DNA from 4 places in the Priestia sp. FSL W8-0001 genome. Region 3 is predicted to be linked to each of the others. Evidence: riboswitches for the same ligand, from Rfam matches in the RefSeq annotation. Region 3 holds a riboswitch; each other region holds the start of a gene.
The links. A riboswitch is a leader RNA that binds a small molecule or an ion and turns the genes downstream of it on or off. The one in region 3 is predicted to bind thiamine pyrophosphate.

Region 1: it holds a riboswitch for thiamine pyrophosphate, as region 3 does, so the genes downstream of both, MKZ18_RS04860 (acetylornithine deacetylase) here and tenA (thiaminase II) in region 3, are expected to answer to the same signal.
Region 2: it holds a riboswitch for thiamine pyrophosphate, as region 3 does, so the genes downstream of both, thiC (phosphomethylpyrimidine synthase ThiC) here and tenA (thiaminase II) in region 3, are expected to answer to the same signal.
Region 4: it holds a riboswitch for thiamine pyrophosphate, as region 3 does, so the genes downstream of both, tenI (thiazole tautomerase TenI) here and tenA (thiaminase II) in region 3, are expected to answer to the same signal.

The regions. Positions count from the first base shown of each region.
Region 1 is NZ_JBBPAL010000001.1:924,169-927,659, forward strand. Features, by position in the region: partial or broken gene MKZ18_RS04850 (cytochrome P450) at 1-179, opposite strand, end outside; gene MKZ18_RS04855 (HAD family hydrolase) at 494-1,147, shown strand; TPP riboswitch at 1,454-1,556, shown strand; gene MKZ18_RS04860 (acetylornithine deacetylase) at 1,665-2,942, shown strand; gene tenA (thiaminase II) at 2,942-3,491, shown strand, end outside.
Region 2 is NZ_JBBPAL010000001.1:540,847-544,337, forward strand. Features, by position in the region: gene thiC (phosphomethylpyrimidine synthase ThiC) at 1-1,639, opposite strand, end outside; TPP riboswitch at 1,757-1,869, opposite strand; gene MKZ18_RS02940 (hypothetical protein) at 1,924-2,211, opposite strand; T-box leader at 2,385-2,627, shown strand; gene brnQ (branched-chain amino acid transport system II carrier protein) at 2,733-3,491, shown strand, end outside.
Region 3 is NZ_JBBPAL010000001.1:1,707,035-1,710,525, reverse strand. Features, by position in the region: gene MKZ18_RS09020 (sodium/glutamate symporter) at 1-1,202, opposite strand, end outside; TPP riboswitch at 1,598-1,696, shown strand; gene tenA (thiaminase II) at 1,809-2,498, shown strand; partial or broken gene MKZ18_RS09010 (aldehyde dehydrogenase family protein) at 2,831-3,373, opposite strand; gene MKZ18_RS09005 (ArsR/SmtB family transcription factor) at 3,485-3,491, opposite strand, start outside.
Region 4 is NZ_JBBPAL010000001.1:581,262-584,752, reverse strand. Features, by position in the region: gene thiO (glycine oxidase ThiO) at 1-1,024, opposite strand, end outside; gene tenI (thiazole tautomerase TenI) at 1,008-1,634, opposite strand; TPP riboswitch at 1,716-1,814, opposite strand; gene MKZ18_RS03110 (hypothetical protein) at 1,899-2,099, opposite strand; gene MKZ18_RS03105 (amino acid ABC transporter substrate-binding protein) at 2,493-3,305, shown strand; gene MKZ18_RS03100 (amino acid ABC transporter permease) at 3,289-3,491, shown strand, end outside.

The DNA of each region.
Region 1 (3,491 bases), 780 kb from region 3:
GGCGATGCAAAAACTTCGACAATATCTACAGTTGTATTCGCTTCGATGTCTTTGACAAGATTAGCAGCAATTTGACGAATGCGTGGCTCCCAGTTCTTTAAGCTACGTGGTGTAAAAGCAGCAGAAAGTAAAGAGCGTGCTTTACGGTGATCAGGTGGATCTAACAGCGTTAGTTTGGTATCTCAGTTACCGGAATTACTTCTTGTTTCATTGTTCGTTCCTCCTTCTATAGAGATGGAAAAGAGTAAATGCTCTCTAAACTTTTTGTGCATACAGTTCGATAAAATGAACCTATAGTTCAAAATGTACCTTAATTATATAGGGGGTATTGTTTGCTCATCAACTGAAATAGAAAAGTTGAGCGTAAAGAAATGAAAAAAATGCAAATGATATCCATATGTCGATGTGCTAGCTGAAATATACATTTGTAGCCCTACTCATAAGAACGTGATAGGATATTAACTAGAATTGAGATATAAAGGCGGTATGAAAGATGATTAAAGCAATTGTGTTTGACTTTGATGGATTAATTGTAGATACAGAATCAGTTTGGTATGAAGTATACTGCGATATGCTAGAACCTCGTGGCGTACATTTGAAAATTGAAGAGTTTGCGTCTTATATAGGAACGGATACCAAAGCGCTTTACGACTTTTTATATGAGCAGTTTGGTCGTGAATTAACGAAGGAAGAAATTGCAAAAGAGTCATTAAAGCGTCACCGAGAAAAAATGAAGCAGCTTGCAGCTCGTGAAGGCGTTCTTGAGTATTTAAAAGAAGCGAAAGAATTAGGACTGAAAATTGGTTTAGCTAGCAGTTCAGACCGTGCATGGGTTACGTCGTTTTTAAAGGAATTAGATCTCCTTGGTCATTTCGAAGTGATGCAAACGCGTGGCGACGTGGAAAAAGTTAAGCCAGATCCAGCTCTTTATAAGCAAACAGTTGAAAAGCTAGGCGTAAAACCTTCTGAAGCCATTGCTTTTGAAGACTCAGCCAACGGTGCAAAAGCTGCGATTGCTGCGGGTTTACAATGTGTAATTGTGCCGAATCGTCTCTCTGCACATTTGACGTTTGAAACGTATCACTTACGCATTGCCTCTATGAAAGAGAAGTCGTTGCAAGAAGTAATTGAACAGGTAAGTCATTAAAAAAGTGAAGCTAGCATTAGCTCCACTTTCTATGGTTCTAAGTGTATTTTTGGGAACGGAATACGAGGCGGTTGTATTACTGTCCAACTTGTCAAAAGAAGTAAGTATAGAAAAGGAGGGATTTTAAGCTGAATAGCTCGTCCCTAGTCTTCTATACTTGGTAGGCATCCGATAGAATTAAACATAACGCTATTGTGGCTTTGAAGGTCAAATTAGAATTCTGCAAATTGTATTGAACTATATAAGGTAGTGTGGTACAACTAATAGAGGTAATAATCAGATAGTTTTACAAAAAAATAGTCATTATCAAACCACTAGGGGTGCTTTTCAAAGCTGAGAGAGACGCTTGTCTTAACCCTTATAACCTGAACTAGGTAATACTAGCGTAGGAAAGAGGTATTGTGTGCTACATCTATGACTTTTACGTGATGTAAGAGGGATACATGTGTATATTCAAGCGCTTCTTTTCTATGAAAAGAAGCGCTTTTTTTATGTGGTTTAGAAGGAGGGAATTGGTATGAATATTACGGATGTAGTAAAGCAAGTAGATGACAAACGAGATGAGCTTATTGAACTTTTGACCAAGCTCATATCTTACAAAACACCAGCACCACCTGCACGTAATACAAAAGAAGCGCAGAGCTATATTGCGCGGCTGTTGGAAAGCTATGGTTTTGAAACAGATATGTGGGACGTGTATCCAAATGATCCTAACGTTGTTGGAACATTAAAGGGAACAAATCGAAGTGGGTACCAGAGCTTGATTATTAATGGACATATTGATGTTGCAGCTGTTAACGAAGACGAAGGATGGAATGCTGATCCGTTTCAAGCGAGGTGCGGTGAAGAATTTATTACGGGGAGAGGCGCTGCCGATATGAAAGGCGGACTCGCTGGTGCGCTGTTTGCTATTAAGCTTCTACGTGAAGCTGGAGTGGAGTTTCCTGGTGATTTAGTGTTTCAGTCAGTTATCGGTGAAGAGGTTGGAGAGGCAGGTACCCTTGAATGCTGCAAGCGAGGATATAGCGCAGACTTTGCGGTTGTGGTTGATACAAGTGATTTGCAAATCCAAGGTCAAGGTGGAGTCATTACCGGGTGGATAACTGTGAAAAGTAAGCAAACATATCATGATGCCACAAGAAGACAAATGATTCATGCCGGCGGCGGTTTGTTGGGAGCCAGTGCAATTGAAAAAATGATGAAATTAATTGGTGCACTACAAGAGTTAGAGCGCCACTGGGCTGTTGTCAAAAGCTATCCTGGCTTTCCGCCTGGAACAAATACAATAAATCCAGCGGTTATTGAAGGTGGTCGCCACGCAGCGTTTATCGCAGATGAGTGCAGGCTGTGGGTGACCGTTCATTATTATCCAAATGAATCGTATGAAGAAGTAGCGAAAGAAGTAGAAGACCATCTGTTACAGGTTGCAAAAGCAGATCGGTGGCTAAGAGAAAATCTCCCAACGTTTAAGTGGGGAGGAACATCAATGATTGAAGATAGAGGTGAAATTTTCCCTGCATTTGAAGTAGATAGAAATCACCCAGCAGTTCACTCGTTAGTCAGTGCTCATAGAGAAGTGACAATGAAAGAAGCGAAAGTCAACGTTTCTCCAACGGTTACGGACGGTGGCTGGCTAGCTGATGCACGTATAGCTACAGTTATTTATGGCCCAGGCGAATTAACGGAAGCACACGCTGTTAATGAAAAGCTGTCCGTTGATCAATTACTCGATTACACGAAAGTGATGGTTCAGTTTATTTATGAGTGGCTACATACAAAAAAGGAGAGTGCCTAATGAGATTCAGTGAACGTTTATATGAAAAAGTAAAGCCTATTTGGAAGCAAACGCATGAGCATCCCTTTGTAAAGGGGATGGGAGAAGGGACGTTAGAGCAAGAGAAGTTTCGCTTTTATATGGTACAAGATTACGTGTATTTAATTGATTATGCGAAGCTATTTGCACTTGGAGCAGTAAAAGCAACAGATGTTCAAACGATGGGGAAATTTGCAGCGTTATTACATTCAACAATCAACGAAGAGATGGAGCTACATAGACAGTATGCAAAACGTTTTTTAATTACTCCTGAAGAACTAGAAACAGCAGAGCCCGCGCCAACAACGCTTGCTTACACGCACTATATGCTTCACGTTTCTCAAAACGGAACGCTAGCTGAGCTTGTTGCCGCACTGCTCCCGTGCATGTGGAGCTATTGGGAAATTGGCAAAGAGCTTTCCACTCAGCCTGGAGCAGCTCATGAGCTTTATAGTGAGTGGATTCACATGTACAGCTCAGCTGAATTTGGTGAGCTTGCGACTTGGTGCATCGATCTAATGGATCAGCTAG
Region 2 (3,491 bases), 1.2 Mb from region 3:
AGAACTTAGGTCCACACATGGAACAGAAGTGAGCGGTTTTAGCACCTTCTGCTGGTAGTGTTTCATCATGGTATTCTCGAGCTCGGTCAGGATCTAACGATAAATTAAATTGGTCATGCCATCTAAACTCAAATCGAGCTTTTGAAAGTGCGTTATCACGAATTTGGGCACCTGGGTGACCTTTTGCAAGATCAGCAGCATGAGCAGCAATTTTATAGGTAATTACACCTTCGCGAACATCTTCTTTATTCGGGAGGCCTAAATGTTCTTTTGGGGTTACATAACAAAGCATTGCTGTACCAAACCACCCAATCATTGCAGCTCCAATACCAGACGTAATGTGGTCATAGCCCGGTGCTATATCAGTTGTTAGTGGTCCCAGGGTATAGAATGGTGCTTCGTGGCAAACTTCCATTTGTCGGTCAACGTTCTCTTTAATCAGATGCATTGGCACATGTCCAGGACCCTCAATCATTACTTGAACATCATGCTTCCATGCAATTGTTGTTAATTCGCCAAGCGTATCAAGCTCTGCAAATTGAGCTTCGTCGTTCGCATCAGCAATTGAACCAGGGCGCAGGCCATCTCCCAGTGAGATTGAGATATCATATTGCTTACAAATTTCGCAAATCTCTTCAAAGTGTGTATACAAAAAGTTTTCTTGGTGATGTGCTAAGCACCATTGAGCCAAAATGGAACCACCCCGTGAGACAATACCGGTTGTTCGCGTAGCAGTTAGTGGAATATAGCGCAACAGTACGCCTGCATGAATTGTAAAGTAATCAACCCCTTGTTCTGCTTGTTCAATGAGTGTATCACGATAAACCTCCCAAGATAGGTCTTCTGCTATACCATTAACTTTCTCTAAAGCTTGATAGATTGGGACAGTGCCAACAGGAACGGGTGAATTTCGAATAATCCATTCGCGCGTCTTATGAATGTCTTTACCAGTTGAAAGATCCATAATTGTATCTGCTCCCCACCTTGTAGCCCACGTCATCTTTTCAACTTCATCTTCAATTGATGAATGAACAGCAGAGTTTCCGATATTTGCATTAATTTTCACGTGAAACTTTGTTCCAATAATCATTGGTTCAACTTCTGGGTGGTTAATATTGCAGGGAATGATTGCACGCCCTGCTGCAACTTCTTCACGAATCGTTTCTGCACTCATTTGCTCACGAATTGCGATAAATTCCATTTCAGGCGTGATAATTCCTTTTTTTGCATAATGCATTTGGGTGACGTTTCTGTCATCCTTTGCTTTTTGTGGTGAATAATTAATAAGGGGAAAGCTTTTCGTTTCGTTCCGTTGATCGCCTTCTTTATAGCCGTTATCTCTTGCTTGAACGGTACGGCCAGCATAGGAAAAAGTATCGTTTCGTTCTGCAATCCATGGTTTGCGTAAAGGTGGCAGTCCTTTTTCTAAATCTACACTATAGGCTGGATCGGTGTATACGCCGCTTGTATCGTAAACGCGAACGGGGGTGTTTTGCTCTTCACCGCGGTCGTTTACAGTGGGGGAAAGGTGGATTTCGCGCATCGGTACTTGAATATCACTTCGAGTCCCTTGCACGTATACTTTTTTACTGTTTGGAAACGGCTGTTGCATTGAAATGATTACTTGTTCTTTAGACATACTTATTCCTCCATTATGCTAGTAGATTTTGAGAAAATAAGCTATACCGAACAAAAAAATCGGGCTCTATGTAAGAGCCCGATGGAATAGACAAAAAAGAAAACAGCATAAAACACCGTTCTTTCAAGACTACTTCCCTACGTTGGTATAACCCAAATCAGGTTCAGAGGGTTAAAGAGCACAATAACTCTTCTCTCAGTCTGTGTAATCAGACACCCCTAGTAGAAAATCATTTAATTGACGACTTCATTCTACCATCATTAGGGAAAAATGCAAGCGGTTATTTATCTTTTTGCTGCTTCAAATGCAATAACAATAGCGGTAATAATATGCATAACCATTCCCACAACTGGGATTACGCCGACAAATGATGTCACCATCCCCAAAATATTTCCGTAAGCTGAACGACCTTCTTTATGAGATAAAAATAGAGCAATTGCATGCAGGAAAAAAGCAAATACTAAAGGTCCCCATGAAAAGCTTATGATGAATGCACCACCAATTAGAGGAATACCTAAAAATGCTTCATACCCAGCCGTTAGCCATTTCATAACACGTACATTTCCGCTCATGTATAAGAGCCTCCTATTAAGTAATATAGTAGTATATACGAACGAATTAGCTAGAAGTTTCATTTTATAGACTGACTATTAATGGGAAAAAATATAATTGATAAAATATTTTAATTTTTGTATACAAATCTTAAAAGTTTTGTTAGAATATTTTTATTCAATTAAAACACCTTATAAATTCGTTGAAGAGAACGAGTAGGTTATGAAAACTGTTCCCCAGAGAGCTAACGTTTGCTGAAAGTTAGCGTACAGTTCCTAGCTGAAAATCATCTCTGAGAAAATATGCTGAAGCCTTATAGTAAGTATATTCGGACGTCCACCGTTAGAAGGAACACGTATGAACACGTACGTTGGCGAGTGCTGCTGTTTTTAGCAGAACGAGGGTGGTAACGCGAGAATTATATCTCGTCCCTTTTTAGGGACGGTATTTTTTTGTGTATAAAAAGGAGTGATTCGAGTGGAAAGTGATATTGACATTAGACAGAAAAATCAGAAATACAAACAATCTAGGAGGAACTCACATGAATGCTTTATCAAGAAAAGATACACTGTTTATTAGTTTAATGCTATTCTCATTATTTTTTGGAGCAGGAAACTTAATTTTCCCTCCATTTTTAGGACAGTCTGCTGGAAGTGAATTGTGGCCAGCTGTTACAGGCTTCATTTTATCGGCTGTGGGGCTACCAATCCTGGGTGTCATTGCTGTAGCAAAATCAAATGGTCTTCATTCATTAGCAAACCGAGTCCACCCAGTTTTCGCCGTTGTATTTACGGTCATGATTTACTTAGCAATTGGACCTTTTTTAGGAATCCCACGAGCAGGAAGCTTAGCATTTGAAATGGGCGTACAGCCTTTTTTACCTGAAGGAGTAAATGTAAAAGCCGCGCTGTTTGGATATACGTTTTGTTATTTTGCACTTGCTTACTGGTTAGCTTTAAAGCCTTCAAAGCTTGTTGACCGCTTTGGAAAAGTATTAACGCCAGTTTTATTAGTTCTTATTTCACTTATTTTTATTCGTGCCCTTTCTTATCCTTTTGAGCCGGCTGGTCAACCTGCAGGTAATTATGTCACAAAAGCATTCGCTACTGGATTTACCGATGGTTATGCGACCATGGATACAATCGCTGCGCTAAACTTTGGAATTGTCATTGCAATGGCTTTGAAGCAAAAAGGAATGACTAGTGCGAAAAGTATTATGTCATCATCCATTCGTGCAGGAGTAATTGCAGGAACGTTGCTAGCTATTATTTATCTTATGCTGGCATATTTAGGATCTGTT
Region 3 (3,491 bases):
ATCTCTACCGGCGCAATCGGTATATATGCCAACGCGTAATCATCGAGTGTTTTACTTTTGCTTTCAGGATCCGCGATACGCAATAGTGCGATTCCCATTGCCGTTGTTCCTGTAATCCATCCCCAAGTGAAAATTCCTCGTTCAAACCAAATTGGACCAAAGAACTTGCCAGAAAGAACTCGGAATACAAACCATGCAAACAACAGACCGAATAATAATAACAGTGCAAAAGGTACAATATAGCTTGCTACCGCTGATAAACTAATAGAAGCAATACCAAACGCAACTAAGAAGTCTGTTGCACTTCCACTAATTCTGTTCATTACATCTGCATTAATATACTGATCGCTATTCGTTTTCTTCATAATACCTTTAATAGCTAAACCTACAAGAAAAGCTAGTGAAAAAGCCGGTATTGTTACTGAAGGCAACAACGTTTGACCTAGCTCACTTAAATAGTAGCCACCTAATGCGATAATTGTCACTAAAGCCACATGTAAGACAAGTGGATCAACAGCAATCGATGATACCGTATCCATTTTTGTAGAAGTGCGCTTTTCAGGGGGGATTAATCCTGTTCTTAATTCTCGTGGTAAGTCTTCAAATCTTGCAAGATAATTTGTTTCACCTTTTTTCGAATAATATTTAATGAACGCCAACCCTACTACGATTGAGCAAATAACACCAATTGTTGCTGATGTCATCGCTAGCGATAATCCTTCTTCCCATCCTTGCTTTGCAAACGCATCTCCGACAGCAGCCGCTGTTCCATGTCCACCGATAAATCCTGCTGCTAATAACAAGCCAAATCCTAAGTTTAAATCTCCCCAAACGTTATTTAATAGCAGCAATGAAAATAGTAAACCGACGCCCCACATTGCTAGCATAATCATTTGAGAATACGACCACATACTACCTACGCGACCCGCTATTTCTTTAAACTTTACACTTTGAGTTGCAATTGGAATTGCACCAAAAATAACCGCGATTAGAATACCTGGATAAGTTCCAATTTGATCAGTGAATGGAATGAGGCCAATACCGTTTGGCCCTAATGCTAAACCCAATATTCCGGCAATAATACTCGCAGGTAAAAATAAGTTTTGTACCCACCTGACCTTTGCTCGAATAATGGTACCAGCCACTAATAACAGTGAGATGAAACCAAGATCCACAAATAAATCCCATGCTGATAGATTCATTAAACAACCTCCTTAAAAAATATAATTCCTACTAAATCGACAGGACTAATTTATATTAAACTAGGCAAACTGAAAAGGCCATTTAGCTTCAGCTAAATACCTCTTCAATTTGTAGCTTAATTCTTTAATTGAGCTTGTTTAAACGTAACGAGCTTACAATTATTATAGCATGATAGCACAGCCTTTGCACATTCCGACAAGATTCGTGACAATTTTCTCATTTTTTCATTAACTACTTCAATCGTTTAGTTACTAGTTTCATATGTAATTTATCTCGTTTATTTTTTTAAAAAATATCACTATTCAAACTACTACTTCCGTTACTTTTGAACCATTCTTTCTAAACTTTTGTATAATTCTTTTTTTTATGTTAAATTGAATAAGAATAAAATGAAAGAATCCACTAGGGGTGCCGTTTGGCTGAGACAAGGAATCTTGATCCCTTTGAACCTGATCTGGCTTATACCAGCGTAGGAAAGTGGTACGGCGTTGTCGTGTAATACACCAACAACTGTCTTTACCACTCCATATAATGGGGTGTTTTTTTTGTTATTGCCTACATTTATAAGCGCGTTCCTTGTGGATTCAATTAGGGAGGAATATCAATTGTCATTTTCAGCTCAATTACGCAAAGAAGCAGCTTACATTTACGATGCCATCTTTCAACATCCATTTGTTGCAGGTATTAAGGAAGGAAAAGTTCCAAAAGAAGCTTTAATTCATTATGTGTCACAGGATTATGAATATTTAACTGCTTTTGTTCGCATATACGGTGCGGCGTTAACAAAATGTAGTACCCGTGATGAAATGGAAGTGTTTAATAACGGTATTTCAATTGTTTTACATAGTGAAGTCCATCCTCATAATAATTTTTGTAAAGTAGCTGGCATTCGTTATGAAGATATGAAGCATCAGCCCTTAGCACCAACAGCAAATCATTATATTAGCCATATGATGACGGTCGCACATACAGGGACACTAGGTGAAATTATTGCTGTGCTACTGCCATGTCCATGGACATACGTTGAAATTGGCAAGCGCATTGCAGGCGAAGTGAACTTAACACCGGATCACCCTTTTTACGAATGGATTTCCTTTTATACCAATGGAGAAATGAAAGAAACGACAAAATGGTTTTGTGACAAATTAGATGAGTTAGCAGAAAAAGCTTCAGCTGAGGAACGTAGACGTATGAAAGAGCATTTTATCAAAAGTTGCGAACTTGAGTATCTATTTTGGGACATGGCCTACAAACAAGAGCAATGGCCTCTATCTCAAACCATCGTGCACTCATAACAAACGAGTTTGGGACATAACAAAATGATTGCTTCTAAGAGACGAACAATAGCTGTTCCAATCTTTTTGGTTTGTCTGAACACGTTCGTTCCATTGCGCTACGGCCACTCGCTTTCCGCGGGGAGGAACCTGAGCTTCCTCGCTGCGCTGCGGGATCTCAGTCTTCCCTCTCTTTCCCGCAGGAGTCGAGTGTCCTACGCTCCATTCCACCCTGTTTCCAACATTGTTTTCACAATGAACCAAAAAACCTGAACGATTAAAAGCGAGAAACTCTCAATCGTTCAGGTTTATCATTGGCTGAATTACTTATGTCCCAGCCTCTTCGTTTGACGTTATTTCAAAAACTTTTTAATCGTTTTTAGACTTTGGTTATCAGACGGATACTTAAAGGCAAAATCAAACTTTGTTGTTTGCTTCAGCACGCTTTTAAAGTGTGAAAACGTTTTAAAGCTTGCCTCACCGTGATATTGACCGATTCCACTCTCTCCAACTCCTCCAAATGGCAGGTGCGGCGTTGCCAGGTGCATAATCGTATCGTTAATGCACCCTCCCCCAAATGAAACCGTGTTAATAATTTGCTGCTGAACCTCTTCACTTTCTGAAAACAAATATAGAGCTAGCGGCGTTGCTTTTTGATGAACTGCACTTACGACCTCATCTACACTTTCATATTCAATAAGAGGTAAAATTGGACCGAAAATTTCGTCTTGCATAACGCTTGAATCCCATTTTACTTCGTCTAAGACGGTTGGAGCAATCTGGAGCGTTTCTTCATTATAATTACCGCCAATTACAACTTTTCCATCTTGTAAAAACTCAATTAAACGATCGAAGTGTCTCTCACTGACAATTCTGCCATAACGCCCGCTTGTGAGTACATCTTCGCCATAAAACTGCGTTACCGCTTTTGCTTTTCGACAATATTGCTGATAATGTTCTCATCTGTAACGTAATACTCACTATGCTTCATTTCTTCACCTCTTTGATCATAAA
Region 4 (3,491 bases), 1.1 Mb from region 3:
CACTTAGTAAAATACCGTTTCGGTAGTGCCCACAAGCTAAGTAAACATTATCTAGCTCAGGGTGCTGTCCTAAATACGGCCACCCATCTACTGTTTGCGGACGAAGTCCTGCCCATGCTTTTTCAAACGATGCATTTGCAAGTGATGGAACGAGAGAAATCGCTTTGCTAATTAGAAATTCAATAGCTTCTGCAGATACGTGCTTCGTGTAATCATGGGCGCGCTTTGTAGCTCCAATCACTACTCTTCCTCCTGCTTTTGGAACAATATAAAATCCTTCATCTAAAAAAATAGTCTTTTGAATGCTTGGCTGATTCGTCGTGAGAGATATACACTCACCTTTAATAGGAAACAGATGCTTTGGATGAATAGCGGCCACCAGCTCTTTTGTCCAAGCACCTGCACTTACCATCACTTGGTCGCTGTAAAAGTTGCCCGCTGATGTCCGAACGCCAACTACCTTTTTGTTATCGTATATAAAGTGATGGACATGACAGTTCTCATAAATTGCCGCTTGATGGTATAAAGCTCCGTGTGCCAAAGCATGAGTTAGCTTAGCTGGCATCAGCTGTCCATCTTTTGGGATGCTAATCGCCCCGTATGTATCAGGGGTTAAGAGCGGTTCAGCTTCACTTGCTGCGTCAGGAGATAACCACCTAACGTCTGAATCCCACCGTCTGTGGCGCTCCGCTTTGTCTTGTAGCACGTTTGCTTCAGCTTCAGTTGTTGCTACTTTTAACAAGCCTTTTTGAATGAGCTCAACATCAATATTTGTTTTTTCTTTTAATTCAGCTACCAGATTCGGAAAAAGTGCTCTACTTCGAATGGCTAGTTCCAAAAGAGGCCCTTCTTCATCAATTTCAGCTTGTGCTCCTAATATTCCAGCAGCTGCTCCCGATGCTTCACAACCAATCTGATTTTTTTCCAAAATGGCTACCTTATACCCCATTTTAGAAAGCTGATACGCAGTTGAAGCTCCAATAACTCCACCACCAATAACGAGCGCATCATAATGTGCCTCCATATGTATCACTCCACTTTCGTAGTTGTTCACCGTATTCCTTTGCCGCTTGTAACGGGTTTTCATCTTTAAATACACCAGCCATGACAGCGACGCCATGTGCCCCTGTACTCAATACCTCTCTTACATTGCAAGGCATAACTCCCCCGATTGCAATTACCGGTATCTGCACTGAATCAACGACTTGTTTCAGCTGTTCAAGTCCCCGAGGTGTTTGACCCAGTTTTGATTGCGATGGATAGATATGACCATAAATGACATAGTCGACGCCTGATTGTTCAGCTTCCTTTGCTTCTTTAACGCTGTGTACAGATTTACCAACAATCAATTGCTGAAAATGTGCTTTTACTCCTTGAGCACTTAGACTGTGATAAGCCAAATGCACACCTTTGACTTGAGCAGCAAAAGCTACATCTACTCGATCGTTAACAATTAGCTTTGAAGCCGGAACTTCTTTTTTCAGGTCTCCAATAAGCACTTCTAACTCTCGTGCCGTTCGCTCTTTTTCTCGAATATGGATAGCTCCTACATATGGTTCAATGTCTCTGATAATTTTCAAAAGCTGTTCAAGAGGCTGTTTCCCTGTTGACACAGCGTGTAACTTGGGTACCATAGCATCCTCACCTTTATTTCGACATAAACGTAAAAAAACCACTCTACAACGTAGAGTGGTTTGGCATGCATTAATTATGTAAACATGGCTCATCCACTTCCCTACGCTGGTACAAACCAGATCAGGTTCAAAGGGTCCGAATTTTTCGTCTCAGCCATAAAGGCTCCCCTAGTGATTTTTTCTAATATTTTCACTTTTCATTTAGAAGTATAACATATTTGTGAGTGATTACAACCTACTGGACCGTTTTTCTCATGTATTGAGCTAATAATCTTCGAGCTCTTTTTCTTTTTCCCTATGCTCTTCCCACAGAAATGAGCTCAGTAAGATGGCAAATGTTAAAATATAAAATCCGTAGAATAACAAAGCAGCTATACTGTTGACCATTAAAAAGATAAAACTAATGACTTGTCCCGCAATTGTTACAATCAATAAAATATATTTCCATACTTCACGTTTTCTCATTAAACTTATCTCCACTTTTCAAATCCTAATTTCAATGCTCTTCTCTCTATTATAACAAGTTTCGAGTATGAGTAAGGAATATCTGATCAAAATAAAACAATTGTCCCAAAAACGATAAGAGAAGAGCGTCACGTTTGTTAAAGTATCATCGGCTATCTACTTATTCCCTTTCCTTTTTACCCTTAAACTAATCATCTTAAATGTGCTAAGCCCCCTCTTCCTTTTTTAGTCTTCACCCTTTTTCTGATGGTCTACAAAGTACATAAACCCATTGAGAAAAGCCATACTATCTATTAGAAGTTTTTTTATTGACTTTTAACTTCTTCTTGTTTAATATCAATTACGCTATCAAGAAATATAATTCCTATCAAATTACTGGGGGTTTAACAAAAAATGAAAAAATCAGTTGCATTTTTATTCCTTTTATTAGCGTTCACAGTTGTCCTAGCAGCTTGTGGCTCAAATGACAAAGAAACAAATAACGCAAGTAAAAGTGATCAAGATTTATACGAAAAAGTAAAAGAGGATGGCGTTCTGACAATTGGAACAGAAGGTACGTATCCTCCATTTACGTTCCATGACGACGCTAATAAGCTAACAGGCTTTGACGTTGAAATTGCACAAGAAGTTGCAAAACGTCTTGGCGTGAAAGCTGAATTTAAAGAAACACAGTGGGATGGAATGTTTGCTGGTCTAGACGCAAAGCGCTTTGACATGATTGCTAACCAAGTTGGAATTCGCCCAGACCGTGAAGAAAAATACGACTTCTCTGACCCATACATTGAGTCTGCAGCGGTGCTGGTTGTTCGTGAAGACAATAATGATGTTAAATCATTTGAAGACATGAAAGGTAAAAAATCAGCACAATCACTCACAAGTAACTATGCTGATTTAGCAAAAAAATATGAAGCTGAGCTAGTGGGTGTTGAAGGATTCACGCAATCAGCAGAACTAATCGTTTCAAAACGTGTAGACGGTACAATTAATGATAAATTATCATTCTTAGACTATAAAAAGCAGCGTCCAAATGCACCTGTAAAAATTGTGGATGAAGCAGAAGATGCATCAGCAAGTGGATTAATGTTTCGCAAAGATAGCGGTAAGTTAGTGGAAGAAGTAAATAAAGCTTTAGCAGATATGCAAGAAGACGGCACATACGCTAAAATTTCTGAGAAATGGTTTGGTGAAGATGTTTCTCCTAAATAGTATCTTTACTGACCCTGAGCGTGCAGAGCGCTTACTCTCTATCGCTCAATCCTCCCTCTATCCAATGATAGAGGGAGCTATTCAATATACCATTCCACTAACGCTTATTTCATTTGTATTAGGCCTTATTTTAGCTATTCTTACAGCGCTTGGTCGCTTATCTTCTATAAAAATATTTACTATAAT